DNA from 2 places in the Brevibacillus sp. BC25 genome. Region 1 is predicted to be linked to the other one. Evidence: riboswitches for the same ligand, from Rfam matches in the RefSeq annotation. Region 1 holds a riboswitch; the other holds the start of a gene.
The links. Region 1 has a riboswitch for thiamine pyrophosphate ahead of thiS (sulfur carrier protein ThiS). Riboswitches for the same ligand answer to the same signal wherever they lie in the genome.
Positions count from the first base shown of each region.

Region 1 (4,022 bases):
CTTGATACATACATTTTTCGTATTGCCCCCTAGTGGGAGAATCAGGCTGGAACCATGGTTCCATGCAGCGAGGAGTAACGATGGACGACAGACTCTATTATCAGGATGCCTATACAAGAACGTTTTCGGCCCAGGTGACGAGAACTGGTGTTGAGCAAGATGGGACACCTTACGTGGTACTGAATCAAACGGCATTTTACCCTACTGGAGGCGGTCAGCCTTCCGATCTGGGTGTATTGGAAGAGATTCGTGTGGTAGATGTGGAAGAGCTAGATGGCGAAATTCGTCACCGACTGGAAGCTCCCTTGTCCGAAAGCATAGCGGAAGTAACGGGTCACATCGATTGGGACCGCCGCTTCGATCATATGCAGCAGCATGCTGGTCAACACATTTTATCTGCGTCCTTCCTGGAAGTGGTGCAAGCGGAGACCGTTGCCTTTCACTTGGGCAAAGAACGTGTCACCATTGATGTACGACTGGATGAGTTGACAGCGGATGTATGGGAGAAGGTAGAAAAGCGAGCGAATCAGATTGTTCTGGAAAACCATCCCATCATTGCGCGGTTCGTTGATGACGAAGAGTTGGCAACGCTACCATTGAAAAAACAGCCGACCGTTACTGAAAATATTCGTGTCGTGATGATACCTGATTTTGATTACAACCCATGCGGAGGCACACATCCAGCGCGTACGGGCGAAGTCGGGATGATCAAGATCTTGGGCTGGGAGCGACACCGCGGAAACATTCGTCTGGAATTCATCTGTGGCTGGCGAGCTTTGCGGGACTACAACCAAAAGCAGGCTGTCGTTCGTGATACGGCGAAGCTGCTCGCTACCAATGAAGGGGAACTGATCGCACAGACGGAACGCCTCCTTGCAGAACGCGACGCCTTGAAGGCAAAATTGGCAGAAGTGGATAAGCAACTCGTAGAAGTGGAAGTCAATCAACAACTATCTGCTGCTAGCCAACTCGGTCATTCTCGCCTCATTATGCGTACCTTCACAGACAAAACCATTCAACAGCTTCAACAGTTCGCACAGCTGGCTACTGCTCTGGCGCCAGATGCGATTTGCCTTTTGGCGGCTACTACCGAAGACAAAATGCAAGTCGTGTTTGCTCGTGGGCAAGAAGTCAACGTAGCCATCAATCAAGTGTTGAAAGAAACCTTGCCGGTCATAAACGGAAAAGGTGGGGGAAATCCTGCCATGGCACAGGGTGGCGGTCAGTCAGTAGTGGATGCGGAAGAAGTATTGCTGCATGCTCGCAAACTGCTGGAAGCCTTACTAATGTAAATGAACTCGATTCAATAAAAGGAGGAAACCGCGATGAACTGGAATCCGGGAGATATCGTTCGCGTTACACAGCGAACGGGTGAATATATTACAGAAGTATTGGAAATCCACGATTCGAAGCTGCTTGTAAAAGTGTTGGCAGTTACCAAATACCCGACGCAAGGCGATTTGCATTCTTCCTATGAAGTAGAGGTGCCGCTGTTTCACCAGCGTCCAGCACTCTCTTACATGGAGAAATTCATGACGCCTATCCAAGGTGTCATTCGCTATAATGGCGCGATTCCAGACTATAAGGAATCTGTGCGTCAGGCGATGGAGAGAGAAATGGAAAAGCTTGCGAAAATGGCAGCTTGGGCAGAGCGTTGTCTTTTTGAGCTGGAAAAGATGCACAAGGAAGCCTTTACAAACACGAAATAGAGTGTTACTGTAGTACTCGAATGTACGACAATTGCATAGCTTTATTACCAAACGGGAGCCAAGCAACGTTGGCTGAGATTGTAACGAGTGTGTTACTGACCGTTGAACCTGACCTGGGTCATGCCAGCGGAGGAAGAGGTATTTGGAATCAGTATCACGTGTTGCATCCGAGCGGAACTATGCTTGTTTGCGTGCATGCATGATAAGATCTCACTCAACCATCCGAGGCGGATGGTTTTTTTATGCCATTCGTCCCGTGAGATGGGATGGGTATACGGCTTCTTCTGTTTGTCTGAATCGACTCAGGCAGGCGGGAGAAGCCGTTTTTTTTCCAGTAGAAGGAGGTAATCAATGATTGTTCAGCTGAATGGGAAAAAAGTAGAGTTGGCGGAAGAGATCACGACAGTGCGGGCCTTGCTCGCTTCTTATTCCCTGCAAGAGAAGATTGTCGTCGTGGAGCGAAATGGTGAAATTATTGACCGCTCAGCGTACGAACAAACACCGATTGCAGACGGAGATCGCATAGAAATCGTTCATTTTGTCGGAGGAGGATGATCATCATGATGGATACATTGAAAATTGGACCTTACGAGTTTCGTTCCCGTTTGCTTCTCGGGACAGGTAAATTCGCTGACTTGGATACACAAGGGAAAGCAGTAGAGGTGTCGGAAGCAGAAATTTTGACATTTGCGATTCGTCGCTTGAATTTGGAAAATCCGCAAGAACCAAACTTTTTGGAACAACTCGATTTGAAAAAATTCACCCTGCTACCAAATACAGCAGGTGCCTATACAGCAGAAGAAGCAGTGCGCATTGCCCGTTTGGCTAAAGCATCTGGCCTGTGTGACATGATCAAGGTCGAAGTTATTGGAGACCCGAAAACACTTCTCCCCGACCCGATTGGCACGCTCGAGGCTTCGAAAATCTTGGTGGAAGAAGGCTTTATCGTACTGACCTACACCAATGACGACCCGATTCTTGCTAGACGTCTGCAAGAGGTTGGCGTACATGCGGTTATGCCAGGTGCGTCACCAATTGGCTCCGGACAAGGGATTGTCAACGAAAACAACCTCCGCTTTATTATCGAGGATGCCAAAGTACCGATAATTGTGGATGCAGGAATTGGCTCGCCAGCGGACTGCGCGAAAGCGATGGAGCTGGGTGCTGACGGTGTCTTGTTGAATACAGCAGTCGCCCTCGCTGAAAATCCTGTCCTGATGGCAGAAGCGATGAAGCTCGGAGTGGAAGCAGGTCGCAAAGGCTTCCTGGCAGGCCGTATCGCGAAAAAGCGTTACGCGTCCGCAAGTAGCCCGATTGAAGGGATGATTGAGTAGAGTGGATCGACTGACAGAAGCGGTAGAATCCATTGCCAGCCGCAAAGAAGAGCTGTTCGCATTATTGGCAGAGCTCGTTTCTCATCCGACTGTAAGTCCTCCCGCGCGAAACAGCGATGCCGCACAAGGAGTAATCGCCAACAGACTGCAAGCGATGGGATTCGAGGTCGATCGCTGGACGGTATATCCAGGAGACGACAATATCGTCGGTCGGTTATCAGGGATTGCTTCTACACAGGCAAACAGCTTGATTGTCAACGGGCATATCGATGTAGCTGAAGTCGGAAATGACACGGGGTGGAACTATCCACCTTTTGCTCTGACACATGGCAAGGATGGACGCCTGTACGGCCGTGGAGTTGCGGATATGAAAGGCGGACTCGCAGCGAGCTTGTTTGCGATCCAAATGCTGCGCGAACACGGAGTGGAGCTCCAAGGTGATCTGCTCTTTCAATCCGTCATCGGAGAAGAAGCAGGTGAAGCGGGGACATTGGTCGCTATTGAGCGTGGCTATCAGGCTGACTACGCCGTTGTAGTGGATACGAGCAATCTCCAAATGCAAGGGCAGGGTGGGGTCATTACAGGCTGGATCACGATTGAGAGTCCGACGACGCTGCATGACGGAATGCGCGCGCAGACGATTCATGCAGGCGGACGCGTTCGGGGAGCTTCTGCCATTGAAAAAATGATGAAGGTGATCACCGCACTACAGGAGCTGGAGCGGGACTGGGCTGTCATGAAGTCCTACCCCGGCTTCCCGGCAGGTAGCAATACGATCAATCCCGCAGTCATCGAGGGAGGTCGTCACGCTGCGTTCATCGCAGACCGTTGCGCTCTATGGATTACCGTTCATTTTTATCCGAACGAATCCCACGAAGAGATTATTCGAGAGATCGAGGACCACGTCGGGCGTGCAGCAGCAGCTGATCTTTGGTTGAGAGACAATCCGCCAACATTCCGCTGGGGTGGACGTTCGATG
Region 1 is NZ_AKIX01000128.1:220,081-224,102, reverse strand. Features, by position in the region: gene PMI05_RS28220 (DHHA1 domain-containing protein) at 81-1,292, shown strand; gene PMI05_RS28215 (kinase-associated lipoprotein B) at 1,326-1,709, shown strand; TPP riboswitch at 1,751-1,861, shown strand; gene thiS (sulfur carrier protein ThiS) at 2,061-2,264, shown strand; gene PMI05_RS28205 (thiazole synthase) at 2,270-3,043, shown strand; gene PMI05_RS28200 (acetylornithine deacetylase) at 3,036-4,022, shown strand, end outside.

Region 2 (4,022 bases), on a different contig from region 1:
ATAAGCAAGAAAAAAGGTCGAGATCCTCCAAAAGGATTTCGACCTTTTTCTATTAATAATAGAGGCTTTCGGTTTGCAGGCACTTGGAGCATGTTCGCGTAAGTGGGGTTTCGATATAGACGTGGCTGCAGTCCTGTTGAATCAGCTGCAATTTTTGTTTAGATTGCTCTAGCTCAGCTTCTAATCGACTGATCTTTTCACGTAAACGACTAGCTTCCTCCATAGGCATCCTCCTTCATTACGACTGGTACAAACGGCTTCCCTGTTCGCGGAACTCACGCGATTTTTCCTGCATCCCTGCAAGAATAGCGGGATCGTGGGCAGACCCTTCTTGATTGGCGATGTGACGAATGTCGTGCGATATTTTCATGCTGCAAAATTTAGGTCCGCACATGGAACAAAAATGAGCGGATTTGGCGGCTTCTGCTGGCAATGTTTCGTCGTGATATTCGCGAGCGCGCTCTGGGTCCAGGGACAAATTGAATTGATCGTTCCAGCGAAAATCAAAACGAGCTTTGGATAAGGCGTCGTCTCGCTGTTTTGCCCGCGGATGCCCTTTTGCGAGATCAGCGGCATGCGCTGCGATTTTGTATGCGATTAAACCGTTGCGGACATCCTCTTTATTGGGTAAGCCGAGGTGCTCCTTGGGCGTTACGTAGCAGAGCATCGCTGTTCCGAACCATCCAATCATGGCGGCGCCAATCGCTGAAGTAATGTGATCATAGCCGGGTGCGATATCTGTCGTGAGCGGCCCAAGTGTGTAAAAAGGAGCCTCATGGCAAATGGATAACTGTTTATCCATATTTTCGCGAATGAGATGCATCGGGACGTGACCAGGTCCTTCAATCATGACTTGTACGTCGTGTTCCCACGCAATTTTTGTGAGTTCTCCCAATGTCTCAAGCTCTGCGAACTGCGCCTCGTCATTCGCATCCGCGATAGAGCCAGGACGTAATCCATCTCCGAGGGATACACAAATGTCATAGGCCTTCAGAATTTCACAAATTTCAGCGAAATGCGTATACAAGAAGTTTTCTTCATGATGGGCCAGGCACCATGCGGCCAAAATCGATCCGCCGCGAGAGACGATACCGGTAACACGGTTAGCTGTCATAGGAATGTAGCGCAATAGAACACCAGCATGAATCGTGAAGTAATCAACGCCTTGTTCTGCTTGTTCAATCAAGGTGTCTCGGTAAACCTCCCATGTCAAATCCTCGGCTTTCCCATTAACTTTTTCAAGTGCTTGATAAATCGGGACGGTACCGACTGGAACGGGACTGTTTCGGATAATCCACTCCCGCGTAGTGTGTATATGTTTTCCCGTCGAGAGGTCCATAATGGTGTCGGCGCCCCAACGGACCGACCAAATCATTTTTTCAACTTCTTCTTCCATCGAAGAGCTAACGGCCGACGTTCCGATGTTGGCGTTGATTTTGACATGAAAGTTGCGGCCAATGATCATCGGCTCGCTTTCAGGATGATTGACGTTAGAAGGGAGGATCGCACGTCCAGCGGCGATTTCTGCCCGTACAAATTCAGGGGAGACACCCTCGCGAATGGCAACGTATTCCATTTCCGGTGTGATGATATTTTTTCGGGCATAATGAAGCTGGGTAACATTTTTCCCTGGCTTTGACCGTTTTGGTTTGTAGCCCTCTCGAGGGAAAGTAGGGAGGGTGGCTACCTTTTCTTCGTTTCGGATGCCGTCGTCAACTAGTTGTGGTTTGCGACCGACATACGTTTCCGCATCATTTCGCTCATCGATCCACTTGTGGCGGATGGAGGGCAGTCCTGCTTGAATGTCAGGGACGTAACCTGTTGCGGTATACTCGCCACTCGTATCATACACGCGAAGAGGAGGATTGGGTGTGGAACCAGACAATCCTTCGGTAGGATGAAGGGAAATCTCGCGCATCGGGACACGGATGTCCGCACGACTACCTGTTTCGTATACTTTGCGACTGCCTGGAAAAGATGACACCAATGACATAAGAAAAACCTCCTTGTTTTGGTTGCACGAAAGTGAGAACCGTTTAGGGAGGCGAAAGAAACATCCCACGAAAAAGCGCCGCATAAACAACATGCGACGCCAACGCGAGAGTAGAGAAGAAACGGGTATCCTAAAATACACGTATCTTTTCGTGTCGTATATGACATTCCTCCGCTGGCATTACCCAGTTCAGGTTCAACGGTCGATGGCACAGTACCATCCTCTCAGCCTGGTGATTTCCAAGCTCCCGTGCTTTTTTTATTTTGGATTGCAAGAATAGGATAACGGGAAGTCCATTTAATTTCAAGGAAAATTTTCCAATGGGAAAATTGCGGGTGTGCAACACATTTTCCTCCCCCCTATTCTCATGAATCGGACTAAAACTGTTTCTGTAGACCCACATGAATCCTATCTGTTACGATGAAGTTCGAAAAAAAGCAACTGCTTCCAGCGCTTTGATTTTTCTCGTTGTCGAAGCAGGATGGAGAAGTATTTTGAGGTGATGAGGAATGGATGTCTATTCGGATCTAAAACAAGGAGAACGTGGAGCGTGGGTAAGTATTTTCGCCTACATATTCTGCTCTGTATTAAAAATAGGAGTTGCGTATGTCACTGCGTCGGAAGCTTTAATGGCCGACGGTCTTAACAACTCAACGGATGTCGTTGCATCGATTGCTGTTTTGATCGGGCTTCGTATTGCAAGGAAACCACCTGATAAAGATCACCCGTATGGTCATTTTCGGGCGGAGACGATTTCAGCACTTGTCGCATCATTTATTATGCTATTTGTCGGAGTTCAAGTCGTTACGAATGCCGTACCATCCTTATTGGACCCAAAGCATGAGGCTCCTGACCTGTTGGCAGGGTGGACAGCACTTGCGACTGCAGTCATTATGCTTTTCGTCTATCGCTATAATAAAAAGCTCGCCATCAAAACAAACAGCCAAGCATTAAATGCAGCGGCCGCTGACAACCGTTCAGACGCATTCGTCAGTATCGGGACGTTTATCGGGGTAGCTGGCGCACAATTTCAATTGCACTGGCTTGATCCTTTAGCTGCTTTTGTTGTTGGTCTCATCATCTTGAAGACTGCTTGGGACATTTTCAGGGAAGCAACTCACCGTTTGACAGATGGCTTTGACGAGAGCGAGCTTGCGGACCTGCGGGCTACCATTTCCTCGATTTCGGGAGTTAAGGATATCAGTGACATCAAAGCCCGCTACCATGGCAGCAGCGTGCTGGTGGATGTTGTGATCCATGTAGATCCAGGTCTGAATGTGGTGGAGAGCCACACCATCACCGAGAAAATTGAAGAACAGATGCGCAAGATTCACCGTATTAACGCCGTTCATATCCATATTGAACCATGCCGGAAGATGGTGCCAAACTAGATTCCATGATGTGAAATGCAAAAAACCTGTCCATAGTGGGCAGGTTTTTTTAGGTGCAATTAAACAGGGGTAGCCTTCTTTTTGCGCAGTGTTTTGGTTGTAGAAGTAGTCGTAGTCTTTTTCAGACTGGCTGCAGTCTCCTTTTTTGATGCCTGCTCTTTTTCGGACGAGGAGGCAGCAGTGGTACGTTTTCGCGCAGGCTTTGACGGAGTCGGTTCGGGCTCGATTTTGATGGGCACTGCGGCTTGACCAGCTGTAGTCTCCAAGCTTTCTTTTAAGGCCTGCATGAGATCAATTACATTGGTTCTTGCCACGGTAGGTGCTGTGGCGATCTCCTGGCCCTCCAGTTTTTTCTCAATCAGTTTTTGCAGGTCGGATCGATATTCATCCGTATATTTTGCCGGATCAAAAGCGATCGTCATATTGCTAATGAGCTCAGTTGCCATCTTCAGTTCATTTTCGGCCAACGGTACAGTGGCTTCTGGCAAGGCAGGTACTTGACTGACGGGACGTACCTCATCTGGATAGAAGATCGTCTCCAGCATAATACAATGCTCATACAGTCGGATAACGGCCAGGCTCTGCCGATTGCGCATCGTCACCTGTGCAACGCCGATTTTGCCTGTCTGTTCCATGGC
Region 2 is NZ_AKIX01000117.1:11,232-15,253, reverse strand. Features, by position in the region: gene PMI05_RS25580 (DUF1904 family protein) at 1-4, shown strand, start outside; gene PMI05_RS31185 (hypothetical protein) at 53-223, opposite strand; gene thiC (phosphomethylpyrimidine synthase ThiC) at 239-1,993, opposite strand; TPP riboswitch at 2,142-2,254, opposite strand; gene PMI05_RS25565 (cation diffusion facilitator family transporter) at 2,503-3,384, shown strand; gene PMI05_RS25560 (Ku protein) at 3,444-4,022, opposite strand, start outside.
Region 2: linked by a shared signal. The riboswitch ahead of thiC (phosphomethylpyrimidine synthase ThiC) and the one ahead of thiS (sulfur carrier protein ThiS) in region 1 are both predicted to bind thiamine pyrophosphate.